DNA from 3 places in the Flexivirga sp. B27 genome. Region 3 is predicted to be linked to each of the others. Evidence: riboswitches for the same ligand, from Rfam matches in the RefSeq annotation. Region 3 holds a riboswitch; each other region holds the start of a gene.
The links. Region 3 has a riboswitch for thiamine pyrophosphate ahead of tenA (thiaminase II). Riboswitches for the same ligand answer to the same signal wherever they lie in the genome.
Positions count from the first base shown of each region.

Region 1 (5,890 bases), on a different contig from region 3:
TCGAGCCAGTGCGTCACCAGGCTCTGCGGGTCCCACCTCGGCACACCGCCGCCCACCAGGTCGTCGACCACATCGATCGAGGCACGCTGCAGCCGGGCGTAGCGGCGGAGCACACCGGACCACAGGCCGACGATCGTCTCGGCGTCGGCAACCGCGCGCAACAACGCGCCCTGATCGGGCATCAACAACCAGCCACGCTCCTCGTCCGATGCCCAGATCTCCGGCACCCGGTCAGGGGCGACTCCGGTCAGCACGCGGTAGATCGCGGGCTCGGGTGAGGTGCTCGGTGAGCATGCCTTGAACCACGCGCGCCCGGCAGAGGTGTCGACGACGAGCTGCGTGGACCACGGCCGCACACGGGGCTGGCGTGGTGTCACCGGGACACGCGTCAGGCCGCGGCGCTCGAGGGACTCGTCGATCCAGCGGGTGGCTTCGCGGCGCCACGAATCGGTCTGCCAGCGCTCGGAATTCGAGAGTTGGCCGGTCGCCGGTCTCGCTACACCTCCTCCGCTGCGCTCCCCCGGCACTCGACCAGCTTGTGGCTCCTGCGGCACTCGACCCGCATGCTCCTCCGGCACTCGACCAGCTTGGGACTCCTGCGGCACTCGACCGGTCTGGTTGTCGGCTGTCACGCGTGAGCGGCGAAGCGCGCGATCAGTCGCGTGCCGATGACGTCGGGGGTCAGGCCGATCGCCTCGAGCACCTGACCACGTGAGGCGTGCTCCAGGTATTCCTTGGGTATGCCGAAGGTGTGCACCCGAGCAGTGACCTCCGCCGCACTCAGCGCATGCGCGGTCGCGACTCCAACACCCGAAGTGACGAGGTTGTCCTCGATGACCACGACGTGCTGCACCGAGCGCGCCATACGCACGACGTCCTCGGAGACCGGAAGCACCCATCGCGGGTCGACGACGAGCGTCGAATGCCCTTGAGCCTCAAGCTTTTCCGCAACCTGCAGCGCTGTCGGGCACATCGACCCGACACCGACAATCATGATCTCCGGGTCTGTCGCGTCGCGCAGCACGTCCACGGCTCCGTCAGTGCGCTCCGCGGCCAGCGGCTCAGCGACGTCTCCCTTCGGGAAGCGGATCACTGTGGGCGCGTCGTTGACCGAGACTGCTTCTCGCAGCTGCGATTTGACCTGCTCGCCGTCACGCGGTGCCGCCAGTCGCAGACCGGGCACGATGGAGCAGATCGACATGTCCCACATGCCGTTGTGCGAGGCACCGTCCGAACCGGTCACGCCTGCCCGGTCGAGCACGAACGTCACTCCGGCGTGATGCAGTCCGGCGTCCATCAGCATCTGGTCGAACGCCCGGTTGAGGAAGGTCGCATAGACCGCGACGACGGGGTGCATGCCGCCATACGCCAACCCGGACGCCATCGTCACCGCATGCTGCTCGGCGATGCCGACGTCGATCACCCGCTGCGGGTAGACCTCGGCGAATTTGTCCAGGCCGACCGGGATCATCATCGCCGCGGTGATGGCGACCAGATCCGTGCGCTCCGCTCCCAACCGCACCATCTCGTCACTGAATTCGTCGGTCCAGATGCGGCCCGCCACCTCGAAGGGCAGCCCGGTCTCCGGGTTGATCTTGCCGATGCCGTGCATGTGATCGGCCAGATCGTCCAGCGCGGGCTGGTAGCCGCGTCCCTTCTCGGTGATGACGTGCACGATGCACGGCGCGCCGAACGCCCGCGCCCGACGCAGCGCCTGCTCGACCGCACCCTCGTCGTGCCCGTCGACCGGCCCGACATACTTGATGCCCAGGTCCTCGAACATGCCCTGCTGCGGATAGACGATGTCCTTGATGCCGCGCTTGACGCCGTGCAGCGTCTCGTAGGCGAGACCGCCGACCTTCGGCACACCCTTCAGCGTGGTCTTGCCCCAGTCGAGCATCTGCTCGTACTTCCGCGTGGTCCGCAGCGCCGCGAGGTGGTCGGCGAGTCCACCGATCGTCGGCGCGTAGCTGCGCTCGTTGTCGTTGACGACGATGACCAGCGGCAGGTCACGCTCGACCGCGATGTTGTTGATCGCCTCCCACGACATACCGCCGGTGAGTGCGCCGTCACCGATCACCGCGACGGTATGACGATGCGGCTCCCCGCTCAGCACGCGAGCCTTGGCGATGCCCTCGGCCCAGGACAGCGAGGACGACGCGTGCGAGCTCTCGACGATGTCGTGCTCGGACTCAGCGCGTGACGGATAGCCGGACAGGCCGCCCTGCTTCTTGAGCTTGGAGAAGTCGTGCCGCCCGGTGAGCAGCTTGTGCACGTAGGACTGGTGACCGGTGTCGAAAACGATGGAGTCCGTGGGCGACTCGAAGACCCGGTGGATCGCGAGCGTCAGCTCCACGACTCCCAGGTTGGGGCCGAGGTGACCGCCGGTGCGCGACACCGACTCCACGAGAAACGCCCGGATCTCAGTGGCCAACTCGTCCAAGCGCTCTGCCGGAAGCCGTCGCAGGTCCTCGGGTGAGGAAATCGTGTCCAGCAGTCCCACTTCAGTTCGCGCCTTCCGTTCTCGATTACGCGTCGATCGAGTCTACGCGCCGGGTCGGCGCTGACCGAGCAAGGACGTCCGACGGCTCACTTCGGTTGCACGACCCCGACGCTGGTAGCGTTGGCACTTGGAAATACAGACACATCAGACAGGGGAGCGCTTCGGCGCTGAGAGTGCGGCTCGCCGCAGACCCTCGAACCTGCTCCGGTTAGCACCGGCGAAGGGAGTTCTTCATGACGACTGTCAGCGCGCCCGGGGAACGGGCCACCACCACCTCGCTACTTCGTTATCGCACTATCGACCTGGTCACCGTCGCAACGCTCGGCGTCGCGTCCGGTGTCGTCTTCTGGGGCTGGTCGCAGGCCTGGAACGGCATCAGCACATTGGCGCTGTTCGCGACCCCGCCCGCCGTCGGCCTGCTCGTCGGCCCCTGGCTGATCGCGGGCGTCCTCGGCGGTCTCGTCGTCCGTAAGCCCGGCGCAGCCGTCGCGGCCGAGCTCATCGCCGCCTCGGTCGAAATGCTCATCGGCAACCAGTGGGGCACGGGCACCCTGGTCTCCGGGTTGCTGCAGGGCCTCGGCGTCGAGGTCGTGCTCGCGTTATTGCTCTACAAGCGCTTCGGACTGACCATCGCCGCCCTCGGCGGCGCGATGGCGGCGGTCTTCGAGGTCGTGCTCTACGAGTGGCACAGCTACTACTCGGTCTGGACCTGGAACTACAAGCTGGCCTATCTCGGTTGCACGGTCCTATCCGGGGCCGTGCTGGCCGGAGTCGTGGGTTGGCTGCTGGTGCGCGCACTGGCCGCGACCGGCGTCCTGGACGCCTTCGGCGCGGGTCGTGAGCACCACGCCCGCAACGCGGTGTGAGCGGGGCAACCGCCGGGGCGCACGCAAGGATCTCAGGTTTCGGTTGGCGCCCCCTGGGGCGCCGCCACGAGGTCATCAGCGGACTCGACCTGAGCTTCTCCCCCGGCGAGATGGTGCTGCTCGCCGGCGGCAGCGGCGCCGGTAAGTCCACGGTGTTGCGGGCACTGGCCGGCCTGCTCGGCGAGGCCGTGCCCGGGGATCTCGCCGGCACCGTCGAAGTGGACGCACCGGCGGGCCTGCTGCTGCAGAATCCCGCGGACTCGATCGTCGCTGCAACCGTCGGCCGGGAGGTCGCGTTCGGGCCGGAGAACCTCGCCCTCCCCCGCGAGGAGATCTGGCGACGCGTGCACGACGGCCTGGACCGGGTCGGCCTGCGGTATGACGTCGCGCGCCCCACCTCCGCGCTCTCCGGCGGTGAGCTGCAGCGCCTGGCACTCGCGGGCGTGCTGGCGATCCGGCCCGGGCTCCTGCTGCTGGACGAACCCACCTCGATGCTCGACGCCGAGACCTCGGACGTCGTGCGCCGCTGCGTCCTGGACGCGGCGCGCGCGGTCGGTGCGACGACCCTCGTCGTCGAGCACCGCATCGGACCGTGGCTGCGGCATTGCGACCGGGTGGTCGTGCTGGAGCGCGGCCGGGTGGTCGCCGACACGACGCCGACCCGGTTCACCGCCGAGCACACCGAGCGGATGGTCCGGGCCGGTGTCTGGATGCCGGGCGTGCCGGACCCGACACCCGTGCAGGTCGATGCCGAGTGGGTCACGCCTGACCGGCCGGGTCCGGAGCTGCGTGCCGAGTCACTGCAGGTCGACCTGTCGACCCGGTCGTTGCACGGCACGCTCACCCATCGCGCACTCGACGGCGCGAGCACCGCGCTACGCCCCGGGCGTATGACGTCACTGGTCGGCCCGTCGGGCGCCGGGAAGTCGACGCTGCTCGCGGCCTTTGCCGGACTGCTGCGTCCCAGCGGCGGCGAGATCACCGGAGTCGAGCCGACGCTGGCTCGCCGGCGCTCCAAGGCACTGGCCGCTGCCGCCGGTTTCGTGCCGCAGAACCCCGAGCACGGCTTCCTGCGCAACACCGTGCGCGACGAAGTCGCTTGCACCGCAGGTGTTCTGGGCAAATCGGTCGACGTCGACGGGCTGCTGGAGCTGCTGCACCTGGAGCACCTCGCAGGCGCCAACCCCTTCCAGTTGTCCGGTGGTGAACAGCGCCGGCTCGCGGTGATCGCGGCCCTGGCCCACCGTCCCGGCGTCGTCCTGCTCGACGAGCCGACGGTCGGTCAGGACCGCAACACCTGGGCTGCCGTCACCGGGTGGGCGCTGGCCGCCCGGGACGCCGGTGCGACGGTCGGTGTCGCCACCCACGACGAGTCGTTGGTGCTGCGGGCCGATGACGTCATACACGTCAAGGACGGGCAGGCCGTCGGATGAAACAGCTGATGCCGCAAGCCAATCCGCTCGCCCTGCTGACTTTCGGGTTCACCGCGATCATCGGGTCGTTCCTCGTCGACCGGCCGATGACCGCGCTCCTGGTCGTCGCGGTGTATGCCGTGCTGGCTGTCGCCTGCGTGCCGTCCTGGCGGCCGCTGCGCTGGCGGCTCTTCGCCGTCGGATTCGCCGCCGTGTCCCTGTGGTGGTCGTCCTGGCTGCTGGGCGGGCACGACCCGACGACGGCCACGACCGCCGCCGGACGGATCCTGGTGCTCGCACTGCCCGGCGCCGTCGTCGCAGCGTTCATCGACCCGATGCGGTTCGGCGACGCGCTCGCCCAGAACCTCCGGTTGCCAGCGCGTTTCGTCGGCGCGTTCGCAGCGTCGCTGACCCGCTTCGACCGGCTCGGAGAGACCTGGGACCAGCTGCAGCGGACGCGACGGATCCGCGGGTTCGGCCCGGCCGGCGGTCCGATCGCACGGGCCGCAACGACCGGGCCGCTGGCATTCGGGCTGCTGGTGTCCGCGATGCGTGGCGCCACTCAGCTGTCCCTCGCGATGGATGCGCGCGGCTTCGCCACGGCACAGCAGCGCACCTGGGCAGAACCCTCACCCTGGTCCCGGCGGGACAGCGCCGTCGTCACCGTGGCTGTGTTGGTGACGATCGGCATACCGCTGGCGCTGCGGCTGGCCTGACGCCGCAGGATCTCGATACGCCTCCGCCGCTGCGCTCCCCCGGCTACTCGATCACCTACGTCTCACCAGTTGGCTTCGCCCGGCGCCTGCGGCAGCCGGAGCTTCGGCGGGTGGTTGATGTAGACCGTGCCGCCGCTGTGGGGCACCCAGACGTTCTCGAACTGCTCGCGCTTGTAGGTGACGCGGACTTCGTTGTTGTCGGGGATCAGGTGCGACGCCGGGTCGTTCATCACCGGGTCGCCGTCGGCGGTGAAGCCGACGAGCACCATCAGGTGACCGTTGGTCGAGTAACCCGCGCCGTCCAGCTCGGAGCTCTTGAAGGAGACCGAGGTGATCACCGGCATGCCGGCAGCGATGAACGGCTCGGCCTCGGCAAGGTTGCGCAGCCGGGTG
Region 1 is NZ_JBPYUM010000001.1:519,966-525,855, forward strand. Features, by position in the region: gene ACSZL9_RS02525 (aminoglycoside phosphotransferase family protein) at 1-632, opposite strand, end outside; gene dxs (1-deoxy-D-xylulose-5-phosphate synthase) at 629-2,503, opposite strand; TPP riboswitch at 2,644-2,746, shown strand; gene ACSZL9_RS02535 (ECF transporter S component) at 2,737-3,369, shown strand; gene ACSZL9_RS02540 (ABC transporter ATP-binding protein) at 3,366-4,802, shown strand; gene ACSZL9_RS02545 (energy-coupling factor transporter transmembrane component T family protein) at 4,799-5,497, shown strand; gene ACSZL9_RS02550 (peptidase C39 family protein) at 5,560-5,890, opposite strand, start outside.
Region 1: another riboswitch for thiamine pyrophosphate. It lies ahead of ACSZL9_RS02535 (ECF transporter S component); the one in region 3 lies ahead of tenA (thiaminase II).

Region 2 (5,890 bases), 220 kb from region 3:
AGTCGACGGCGGCGATCCGTCCCTCGTTCGGCGATGAGGCGACGGCCAACGCCCGCTGCGGAATGCGTCCGGCGGCACGTGCCGAGAAGCCTGCATTCACAGCATCTTTCATCGCCCGGGCCATCAGCTCCGGGTTGTGTGCGCGGGTGACCGCACTGGCTAGCAGTACTGCGTCGCAACCCAACTCCATTGCCAGCGCGGCATCCGACGCGGTGCCGACGCCGGCGTCGAGCACGACCGGGATGCTCGCTCGGTCCGTGATGGTCGAGATGTTGTGCGGGTTGAGGATGCCGAGTCCCGATCCGATGGGTGCACCGGCGGGCATGACGACGGCGACGCCGGTCTCTTCCAGCCTGCGGGCAAGGACCGGATCGTCATTGGTGTAGGCGAACACGGTGAACCCGTCGGCGACCAACTGTTCTGCGGCGTCGGCGAGTTCGACCGGGTCGGGCAGCAGTGTGTCCTCGTCGGCGATCACCTCGAGCTTGACCCAATTGGTCTCCAGTGCCTCGCGTGCCAGCTGGGCGGTCAGCACCGCGTCGCGAGCGGTGAAGCAGCCGGCGGTGTTCGGCAGCGGGCGAATCCCCAGTCGTTCCAACAGATCGAAGACCGACTGGCCTCCGGAGGCCGAGTAGCGGCGCATCGCAACCGTGGTGAGCTCGGTGCCCGACGCGACCAGTGCTGCCTCCAATGAGGCCAGTGTCGTCGCACCGCCGGTGCCCATGATGAGTCGCGAACCGAGTGCGATGCCGTCGATGACGAGCGTGTCCATGTCAGCCGCCCTGCGCTGCCGTGACGACGTCGATCACGGCGCCGTTCGGCAGGTCGGTCGTGTGCCACCGGCCACGAGGTATGACGGTCCCGGACACCGCTGCGGCCAGACCCAGCCGCCCGCCGTCGTCGGGCGTGCCGTCGGTGTTCAGCTTGCGGCCGGTGACGTCCTCGACGATCTCCCGCAGGGTCGTGGTCGGCGACACGGTTCGGCTCTCGCCGTTGACCTCGATGGTGGACTGCTGTGTCTGACTCACTCAATTGCCTTCCTGATCCGAAGTGTTCTCAACGAGATTCGCGGTCTCGCGGGCACCCCACGGCGTCAGCAGGACCCCGTGGCGGAAGAAGCCGTTGGCGCTCACCAGACCCGGGTCATGCCGTTGTATGACGGGCAGGTCGTCCGGGCTGCCGGGACGAGCACGCGCGGTGACCTCGACCAATTGGGTGTCGACGATCCCGGGCAGCAGCCGGCGTGCGTCGGTCAGCAGCCGGAGCACGCCCTCGGTGCTCGGCTGCGGGTCACCGTCCTCTCGGCTGGTGGCACCGACCACGAGCTCTTCGTCCTCCCGGGGAACGATGTAGACCGACCGACCTCGCACCAGGCCGCGGATGATGCGTTCGATCAGCCGCGGTCGCCCGGCCGGGAGGCGGAGCCGGAGGATGTCGCCATACACCGGACGGACCTGTGACGGGGGTGAACCGGGCACCGACGCGGTGCCGGTGCACAGCACGACCTGATCGGCGGGTCGCACCTCGCCACCGGCGAGGCGCACACCAGTGGTTCGACCACCGACCGTTTGCAGCCCGGTGACGTTCTCGCGCACCAGGATCCGCGCGTCCTCCAACACCTGCAGCAGCGCAGCGGTCAACCGGCGGGGATTGACCTGGTGGTCCTGGGGGAGATGCACGGCCCCCGCGAGTTGCGGTGCGAGCGCCGGCTCCAGGTGCCGCGCTGCGGACGGGGTGAGGCGCTCGGCCGGGTGGCCGAGTTGCTGCTGGAGGGCGGCCAGCTCGTCGAGCTCGGCCCGGTCGCCTGCCTCGGCTCCGACGACGACGGTGCCTGTCTCGAGATAGCCCACCCGTCGGCCGCTCTCCTGCTCCAAGGTCGCTGCGAACTCCGGGTAGAGAGAAGCGGATTCGCTGAGCATCGGATAGAGCGCGTGCTGGTCCCAGACCGTCTCGGCGGCGGGGGCGAGCATCCCGGCAGCTGCGTGGCTGGCACCGGAGGCGGGCTTCTCGTCATAGACCTGGACGCGCCAGCCGCGGCGATGCAGCTCACGAGCGGTCGACAGTCCGATAACTCCGGCGCCGACAACGGCGACGCTGGGCGCTGAACCGTGCACGGAGGTTCCTCCCTACGGCGGCATGACCCGCATCAGGTGTAGCGGTCGGCCGGTCCGGCCCTCTCAGCCCGTTTGCGCAGTGCAGCGGGGCTCCCGCGGATTCAAGTGCCTAGTCTAGGCGCATGCCTGCCGACGTTGCCGACTCGTCTCACCGCGTCAGTCCCCCGGTCACCTCAACCCGCACGGAGCGCCTGGAGCGGTTGAGCCGTGCCCGCCTCTACGTGTGCACCGATGCACGTCCGCCGGCCGGGGATCTCGCGCAGTTCAGCCGCGAGCTGCTCGCCGGCGGGGTGGACGCCCTCCAGGTGCGCGACAAGCAGTTGGAGTCGCGTGCCGAGATCGAGGCGCTGTCACGCGTGCAGGAGGAGACCCGACGCGCCGGTGCGTTGCTCGCGGTCAACGATCGAGCGGACGTCGCGGCGCTGGTCGACGCGGACATCCTGCACGTCGGGCAAGGCGACCTGACGACCGGGCAGGCGCGCCGGATCGTTGGCCAGGAGACGCTGATCGGACGCTCGACGCATTCGAAAGACCAGTTGCTGGAAGCTGATTCGGACGCCGGCATCGATTACTTCTGTGTCGGCCCGGTGTGGGAGACGCCGACGAAGCCCGGTCGGGCAGCTGTCGGGCTGGAGCTGATCCGTTTCGCCGCGCAGCATGCGACCAAGCCGTGGTTCGCGATCGGCGGCATCGACCGGGAGGACCGCCTGCGGGAGGTCGTCTCCGCCGGTGCCACCCGGATCGTGGTCGTTCGTGCCGTGCGGGAAACCCCTCGGGAGAGTGCCGCCGCGCTGCGCGCACTGCTGCCGTAGCAGCCCGTCGGCGGACGTGGTCAGTGTCCCGGGCGTCGCGCCGCCAGCGCCCGGACTGCGAGCAGCAGTGCTGCGCCGGCGATGATCTTTGCGACATACAGCGTGACGTCGGCGGCTGAGACCGGGTCGGTCACCAGGTCGTTCGGCACCGTGCTGAGGACCAGGCTGAAACAACCCCATGCCGCCCACGCACCGGACGCGGTCCAGACCAGCGCCAACGCCACCGCACGGCGCATCCGCGCCGGCCGGCCGAGCGCGACCCCCAGCAGCACGAGCGCAGCAATGCCACCGATGAGTGCATCGGAGGTCCAGGACGTCGCTTCCGCTCCGGACCCGGATCGGACCGCGCGCACCGCCAGAGCCACCGTCACGGCCGCCACCCCGAGCGTCGGGATGACCGGCACTTCGCGCCGTATGCCGGAAAGCCGCTCGCCCCAACGATTCTCCTCACCCCAACGTTGCCACGCATAGATGCCGAATGCCGGCAGCAGGCAGAGCCCCAGCCCGCTGAATCCGGCATAGACCACGGCATACACCCAGCCCGCGATCGGTGTCGACGTGCTTGTGTCGGCCGGCGGACCGGTGAGCAGTTGCACGGCTACGGAGGGCCCGATGGTCACCACGATCTGACCGAGCAGTCCGTAGCCGATCCACATCGTCGGCAGCAGGAACCACCGCGGCGCCCGGGCCGCGGAGAAGACGGTGATCGCGAGGAGCAGCGCCACGAGGTCGAGTGCGAGGGTGAGTGCGTTGCCGGCATGCATGACGCCGCTCGTGCCGAATGTCGAGCCCGACAGCCCGACCCGGGAGCCGGACAACCACGCGATCTTCAACACGCTGTAGGGGAGCGTCGCGGCGATTGCGCCGATGGCCAGTCGTCGCCTGATCCGATCCGCCCGGGTGCTTCCGGGCGGGACCGTGCTCGCGTCGCAGGTGTCGTAGCGGGTGTGCTGCATCAGTGCCATACCTGAAGGTTGTCGGCTGCGGCGCGGCAGTTCCTCACCCGCCGGAGCGAACCTGCTCCCTCGCTCGGGGGAGCCCGGCGCGCAGCTCGGCCCGTGACCCGCGGGGCGACGTCACGGGAACCCAGTGCCTGCCGGCGCCGTCGGTATGGCGGAGGACGTGCCGAGATGGCAGCCGATACCCTGCGCGCAGGGAAGGGAGATCCAATGTCGCAGCAGCCACCGAACAACCCGTACCGCCAGCCGCCGCAGCAACCCTATGGGCAGCCCCCGCAGCAGGGTTACGGACAGCAGCAGCCCGGCTACGGCCAGCAGCAGCCGGGCTATCAGCAGCCGGGCTACGGCCAGCAACCCTATGGGCAGCCGCCGCAGCAGGGTTACGGCCAGGGATACGGCTACGGGCAACAACCCCAGGGCTACGGACAGCAGCCCTACGGCGGCTACGCCGGGCCTCCCTCGCAGGCGCCCGTCGGCGGTGCAGCCCGGTCGTTCGGCTGGCTGGCAGTGGTTGCCGGGATCGTCGCGATCGTGGGCTGCTTCGGAGCCTGGGTCTCGATCAACATGGGGATGTTCGGCGACCTGTCGATGAACGGCTTCGGCCAGGTGTCGGGAACGGTCCGCGAGTCGCCGGACGAGGTGAAGGACGGCGTGATCGTGACGATCCTCGCCGTCATCGTGCTGGTCTTCGGGCTGTTGCGCGGGGTGGGCAAGATCCCGTTGGCTGCCGCGATCGTCACGGCCGTGATGGGTGCGTTGAGCCTCGCGGTGACCATCTACGACGTGGTCGACATCAACGACAAGATCTCCGGCGCCAACAGCGAGGGAATGTCCGCCGGCGTCGGCTGGGGGCTCTGGTTGAGTCTGGTGGCGTCGGTCGCGATGCTGCTGATCGGCATCGTCGGCATGATCAAACGGCGGTAGCCGGGCGGTCTCGCACCGGCCCACCTGCGGCGCGCCAGTCTCGCTCGACGGTGCGCAACATCGACGGGTAGATCAGCAGGTGCCGGAACGGCCCGATGCCGGCCAGGTAGGCGCGCCCGAGGCGGCCGTTCGGCTGCACGAGAACGGTCATCTGCGCTGTCCAGCAACCGGATTCGTGTTTCACCCAGCCGAGGTGCAGCACGCCGTGGCAGGTCTTGTTCGCGATCTCGGCGGCGAATTCGTCCTCCAACAGGTAGACGGACGTGAACGGCAGTCGCTCGAAGTCGGGCCCGATTGGTGCGTCCTTCATGTCCTCCGGCAATCGGGCGTTGAGGGACGGCACCCGGATCCCGACGCCGTCCTGGGGGTCGTCCAAGCGAAGGAGCCGGCCGAGGGTCCAGCGGACCGACCAGATCATCCGGACGAGCGGCGATGCGTGCCATTGGCCGTCGCCCTCGGCGAAGAGCTCTGCGAGGCGGGTGAGATCGTCGGGGCCGCCCGGTGTCGGCAGCTGCCAGACGTCGAGAACCTCGAAGTCGGCTGCGATCTGGTGGATCCGCCACGGCCGGGCGTAGAACTCGCTGCGGGGGATCGACCGTCCGGGCGGTGTGCCCGAAGTGGCGCTGCGTAGGTGCGGGTCACGGTGTCGGTGTCGTTCGTCATGTGGTTCGTGCATGACAGCAACCCTGCTCGTCCGCCGCTCCCTGGTGCTTCCCTCGACAGGGGGTGCTGCATCCCTCTCGTGGGGGAACCGCGGGTGCGTGCTGCGTGGCAGCATTGGTGCGCATGAGGAGAGGCACTCGGGGCGCGGCATACCTCGTGCTCGGTGCAGCCGGTGCGGCGCTGGTCGGCTGGCTGATCTATGCGTTCGGCCTCGCGGCACGCAACTCCTCGGGGCAGGACCGGGTCTTCGTCTTCGTGCTCGCCGGCGTCGCGGTGGCGATTGCAGCCATCGTGCTGGTGAGTCCGCCGGTGCGGGACGCCGAGGTCGCCATGGCTCGACCGCTGCTCGGTGTCAGCCTGCCGGCCGTGCGGGATCGCTACTCGTGGGCGTCTCGCTGGCGCGGTGCGGCGTGGGCAG
Region 2 is NZ_JBPYUM010000002.1:417,892-423,781, forward strand. Features, by position in the region: gene ACSZL9_RS10800 (thiazole synthase) at 1-772, opposite strand, end outside; gene thiS (sulfur carrier protein ThiS) at 774-1,028, opposite strand; gene thiO (glycine oxidase ThiO) at 1,029-2,114, opposite strand; TPP riboswitch at 2,107-2,221, opposite strand; gene thiE (thiamine phosphate synthase) at 2,237-2,926, shown strand; gene ACSZL9_RS10820 (hypothetical protein) at 2,947-3,891, opposite strand; gene ACSZL9_RS10825 (hypothetical protein) at 4,096-4,809, shown strand; gene ACSZL9_RS10830 (DUF2867 domain-containing protein) at 4,796-5,485, opposite strand; gene ACSZL9_RS10835 (sensor histidine kinase) at 5,596-5,890, shown strand, end outside.
Region 2: another riboswitch for thiamine pyrophosphate. It lies ahead of thiO (glycine oxidase ThiO); the one in region 3 lies ahead of tenA (thiaminase II).

Region 3 (5,890 bases):
GCACTCGCGGAGCCGACCAAGGCAGTCTTCTTCGAGACGCCGAGCAACCCGATGCAGGAGTTGGTCGACATCGACTTCGTCACCGAGCGTGCGCATGCCGCCGGCGCGAAGGTCGTCGTGGACAACGTCTTCGGCACGCCCGTCTTCTCGCAGCCGTTACGGCACGGCGCCGACATCGTGGTCTACTCGGCGACCAAGCACATCGACGGCCAGGGTCGGGTGCTCGGCGGGGCGATCCTCGGCCCGGACGACTACATCCACGGTCCTGTCGAGAACCTCCTGCGGCATACCGGCCCATCGATGTCCGCCTTCAACGCGTGGGTGCTGTTGAAGGGTCTGGAGACCATGCGGCTGCGGGTGCAGGCGCAGTCTCGCAGTGCGCTGCAGATCGCCCGAGCGCTGCAGGGCCATCCGGCGGTCCGGCGGGTCTGGTATCCCTTCCTGGAGTCACACGCGCAGCACGAGCTGGCCCGACGGCAGATGAGCGGCGGCGGCACGGTCGTGACGTTCGAGCTGGACGGCGGCAAGGACGAGGCGTTCGCGTTCATGAATTCCCTTGACATCGTTGATATCTCGAACAACCTCGGCGACTCCAAGTCGCTGATCACGCACCCGGCGACGACCACCCACCGGCGCATGGGTCCCGAGGCACGGGCGGTCGTCGGCATCACCGACGGCGTGCTGCGGCTCTCGGTCGGGCTCGAGGACGTCGACGATCTGATGCAGGACGTCACGCGAGCCTTGGGCTGACCCGCTCGCCGGCCGGGACGGTTACGAGATCGTGACCGCCCCCTGGGAGTTGTTGCCCTCGGCACCGGCGGGGTAGGTCAGGGTCGCCACCACGGGCACCGTGCAGGGGGTGTCACCCTGACCAGGTAGGCCGGAGACGGTGTAGAGGAAGTTCACCTTCGTCACGAACAGGTCCGGCTCGCCGAGCCCGCCCATGACCAGGATCAGCTTGTCCGAGCACACCCCGGAGTCGGAGAAGGAGTCGAGTCCCGTGTGCACCAGCGCCGGCTTCTTCGTGCCGGTCGCGCCGTTCTGCTCGTAGTGCGTGACCACGTCGGCAGCGGCCGTCTCCACGCCGTAGTCCGACCCGAAGCCGCAGCCCGCGCTCGCAAACGTGAGATTGATGTCGAGATACCACGACGCGCCACCGTTCCACGCGCCGAAGGAGTCGAACCCGGTGCTGCTCAGCCAGCTGCCGACCGGCCCCGCGAACGTCCCGGGACACGCCTGGTTCCCCGTCGACGCCGATGCTGCGGGAGCAGCGCCGGCAACTGCGAGCACCGGCACGGTCCAGGCTGCCGTCCTGGCCACCTGTCGCCTCGTCGGATTCGTCATACTGCCTTCCCCTCCCGTTGATCTGCTGCCGCCTCGGTGGGCGGACGCGGCCACTCGTACCGCGACGTTCTCAGCGCCGCGGAGCTCGGCACAACCAAACCCGAGCCAACCCGAACGAACCCGAACACCCCGGCGGATACGGCTGTTTCGCGTCAGATGCCGGGTCAGGCGCAGTAGCCTGACGGTGCCCGACACCGCCGACCGGAACCTCTGACGACATGGCCCGTGAAACCCCGCATCCGGTCGCGTCGGATCCTCCGCCCGGTCCGGGGCCGATCGACGGGCTCGACAGTCTGACCGCCGCGCTGCGTGAGTTGCGGGTGTGGGCCGGTAGCCCGTCATACACCTGGATCGCACGCGAGGTCGGCGTGATCCGGGGTCGCCGCGGAGCGGCACGCGTGGGTGCGGCGCCGGGCCGGGTCACCGTCTACGACTGCTTCAGAGACGGCCGGCAACGCATCGACACCGACCTCGTCGTCGACATCGCCGAGGCGCTGGGAGCAGGGATCGAAGGCCGCACCCTGTGGCGACTCGCAGCGCGCAGCGCCATGCGTCCCGCGGGGCGGATCACCTCGCAGGTGGCAGCGCTGCCGCAGAGGACACGACCCTTCGCCGGCCGCGCTGAGGAGCTCGCGAGGCTGACGGCGCCGGACGCGCCGCGGGTGCACGTGTTGCACGGATTGTCCGGAGTGGGGAAGTCGGCGCTGGCGGTCACGGCCGCCCATGAGCTGCTGGAGGCAGGGCTGGTCGACACGGCGGTCCGCGTCGTGCTCGGCTCGGGGGAGGGAGATCTCGACCCGTTCGACGCCATCGTCAGTGTGCTGCGGACGCTGGACCCGCACGGCACCGTGCCGAGCACACCGGCCGGTCGGCGTGCGGCCTACCTGCGGCTGCTCAGCTCGAGGTCGACAGCGCTGGTGCTGGACGACGTCGATCGTCCCGAGGACGTCGAGCTGCTGCTGCCGATCGACAGCACGACTCGCGTGCTGATCACCAGCAGGTGGGTGCTGGAGTGGCCGATCGGGGTCGAAGACATCGAGCTGGACGGACTGGACGCTGCGTCGTGCGCAAGGTTGCTCTCACTCACGGCCGGGCGGCGGCTCGCTGTCGACGATCAGGCCGCGGTAGACCTGCAACAGGCCTCGGACGGGTTGCCGCTCGCGGTGAGTCTGATCGGTGCGCGTGCCGCACGGCAGACGACGTGGACGGCCGGGCAACACGTGCAGGCATATCGCGACCGGTTGACCTCCCTGCAGCTCGAGGACGGGGTGGCGGGCGCCCTCACCATCACTTACGACGGGTTGCGTGACGACGAGCGCCGTGCACTGCGGTTGCTCTCACTGCATCCGGCGCTCGAGACGGGGCTCGGCGCCGCGGCAGCGCTCCTCGGTCGGTCAACCGGCGCGACATACACCGTGCTGGTCGCGTTGGAACGCTCGCACCTGCTGCGTCGCACCGCCGAAAACCGTTGGGAGATGCACTCATTGGTGCAGGTCTTCGGTCAGCGCGCCGCACTGCACGAAGAGCTCACTGAGGACCGTGCGGCAGCATCCCGCAGAGTGCTGGACTTCTACTGTGCCAAGTGTGCGTCCGCGATCATCGTGCCGAACCCCTCGGCGGCCGGCGACCTGAGTTGGTTGCCGGAGGCGCCCGCGCGGTGGGGTGCGGAGGACGCCGTGCACTGGTTGGAGACGGAGCGGACGACGCTGCTCGCAGCGGCCGACCAGGCCTTCGGGCAGGGTCACCACACCCACTTCCTGCGGTTGGCGACCATGCTCTCGTGGCACCTGTGGAACCGCGGCGACATGAACACTGCAATGTCGTTGCAACGCGTGGCCGCGTCCACGGCAGCAGTGCTGGGTGACTCCGTGGCCGAGGCCACAGCGGAGCGCCATTTGGGTATGACCTACGTGCGCAGCAGCCGTCCGGCGCAGGCACGTGCCCACCTGGAGCGTGCCGTCGCACTCTTGCGCGACGATCGGCACGGACACCTGCCGGCCGCGCTGAACTCGCTCGCGGTCTGCTCGCTCATCACCGGCGACTACGAGCAGGCGATCCGCGAACTCGACCAGGTGAACGAGCTTGCCGTGGGCGCCGGCGACGCCGACCTGCGGTCGCGTGCGTTGGCCAATCTCGGGGTGGCACACACGCGGCTGGGGCACATGGACGAAGCGGTCGCCGCGTTGGAAGGTGCGGCCCGGCTCGCTGCTGAGCACCACTGGCCGGACAGGGAGCGGATCTCACTGTCGAACCTGGCGGACATCTTCGCGCAGTCCGACGACCCACAGGTCCTGCATCGCGCGGTGCGCACCGCTGAGGCCGCCATCACCCAGGCACAGTCGTTCGGGGATGAGATCGGAGTCCTCTACAGCCGGTCCAACCTGGCGATCGCACTGCACCGACTCGGCGACACCGCCCAGGCGTTCGCGCTGACCCACCGGGTCCGGGAGCAGGCGGAGCGGCTGGAGGTCCCGGAGCTGCTCGCTTCAGTCCTGAACAACCTCGCGCAGATGCATCAGCGGGACGGGCGGCCGGACCAGGCACGCTCGTGGTTCCGGCGTGCACTCGAGGTTGCCCGTGCCCGGGACGCGGCGTTCGAGGTGGAGCGTGCCGAACATGGTCTGGCCGCGCTCGGTGGTGACGCTCACGCTACGGTGGTGTCGACAACCCGCGGGAGCTCGGAAGGACCGGGCTGAGAGGGCGACAGGATCGTCGCCGACCGCTAACACCTGAGCCGGACAATGCCGGCGGAGGAAGGGGCATTTCGATGTCGACGACGTCATACACCTGGTGGCCGGTGCTCGGAGCACCGATGGAGGACGGCCTCAAGCGCGTCCTCGCGCACGATTTCCTGAGTGGACTGGCAGCGGGCACCCTGCCGCGAGAAGCGTTCGGATACTTCATCATTCAGGACACGCTCTACCTCGGCGAATACGCGCGAGCACTCTCCCTGCTGGCGGCCAAGGCACCCGTCGATGCGGTCGGCACGCTTGCCTCGCACGCCGGGACCGCAGTCGCCACCGAGCTCGGCCTGCACCCGCAGCTGCTCGAACAGGCCGGCCTCGACCCGCAGCTGCTGCACAGCACGCCGAAGTCGCCGGCGACCACCGCCTACACCAGCTATCTGCTGTCGGTCTGTGCGCAGCGGCCCTTCCACGAGGGCCTGGCAGCCGTGCTGCCCTGCTATTGGATCTACCAGCAGGTCGGCGACGCGCTGGTCGAGAACGGCTCAGCGGACCCGGTCTACGCACAGTGGATCGAGTCGTATGCCGCACCCGGCTTCAACCAGAGCGTTGCGGAGATGCTGCAGGTGATCGACAGCACGGCACGTGGCCTCTCCGATGACCAGCTCGCTGACATGGCACGGCACGTGGAGGTCGCCACCCGCTACGAGTGGATGTTCTGGGACGCCGCGGTGCGTGACGAACGGTGGCCCTGGTGAGCGGACAGGTGACCGACCCGCTGCGTCCGTCCGAGGTCGTGGACCTGCTGGCGCAGCTCCGCGACCGCGGGCCGCTCGTGCAGTGCATCACCAACTCGGTGGTCACGGGCTTCACCGCGAACGTGCTGCTCGCACTCGGCGCAGCACCGGCGATGGTCGACAACCTCGAAGAGGCAACGGTTTTCGCCGGTGTCGCAGATGCCGTGCTACTCAACGTCGGGACGATCACACCGCCCGTCGGCGAGACGATGCTGGCCACCGCCGAGGCCGCGCGTGCCGCAGGCACGCCGTGGGTGCTCGACCCGGTCGCCGTCGGTGGGTTGCCGCTGCGGGATCGCGTCGCCGCGGCACTCGTGCCGCTGGCACCGAGCGTCATACGCGCAAACGCCTCGGAGGTCATCAGTCTCGCGGGCCTGGACGGCGGCGGCCGGGGAGTCGACAGCACTGCCGGCGCCGAGGCCGCACTGGAGCCCGCACGCGCACTGTGTGAGCGCACCGGCGGTGTTGTCGCCGTGAGCGGCCCGGTCGATCACATCGTGTCCGCGACGGGCGTGCGCACGATCTCCAACGGCACGCCGATGATGACCAAGGTGACCGGCGTCGGCTGTGCGCTCGGTGCGATGACGGCTGCGTTCACCGCCTGTGCGCCGGCCGCCGACGCGGCGTTCGCGGCGACAGCGGTCTGGACGATCGCGGCCGAGGTGGCCGCCGAGCGGTCCGCAGGACCGGGGTCGTTCGCGGTCGAGATCCTGGATGCGCTGCACGGCCTCGGCGCCGAGCAGTTGGCGAGGTTGCGGTGACGACCTCGTCCTCGCCGTCCCCCTCGAGACTCGACCCGGCCGCACTGCGGCTCTACCTGGTGACCGATCGCGCACTGTGCGGGCAGCGCGGTGTCGTCGAGACCGTGCGACAGGCCGTGGCCGGCGGGGCCACGATCGTGCAGCTGCGCGATCACGACGCCACGACGCGCGAGTTGTATGACGTGGCAACGCAATTACGAGCTGTGACCGCCGAGGCCGGTGTGCCGTTCGTTGTGGACGATCGGCTCGACGTCGCACTCGCGGCGGGCGCGGACGGCGTGCATCTCGGTCAGTCCGACCTGCT
Region 3 is NZ_JBPYUM010000002.1:638,525-644,414, forward strand. Features, by position in the region: gene ACSZL9_RS11905 (O-succinylhomoserine sulfhydrylase) at 1-750, shown strand, start outside; gene ACSZL9_RS11910 (hypothetical protein) at 772-1,344, opposite strand; gene ACSZL9_RS11915 (tetratricopeptide repeat protein) at 1,563-4,040, shown strand; TPP riboswitch at 4,005-4,117, shown strand; gene tenA (thiaminase II) at 4,112-4,786, shown strand; gene thiM (hydroxyethylthiazole kinase) at 4,783-5,586, shown strand; gene thiE (thiamine phosphate synthase) at 5,583-5,890, shown strand, end outside.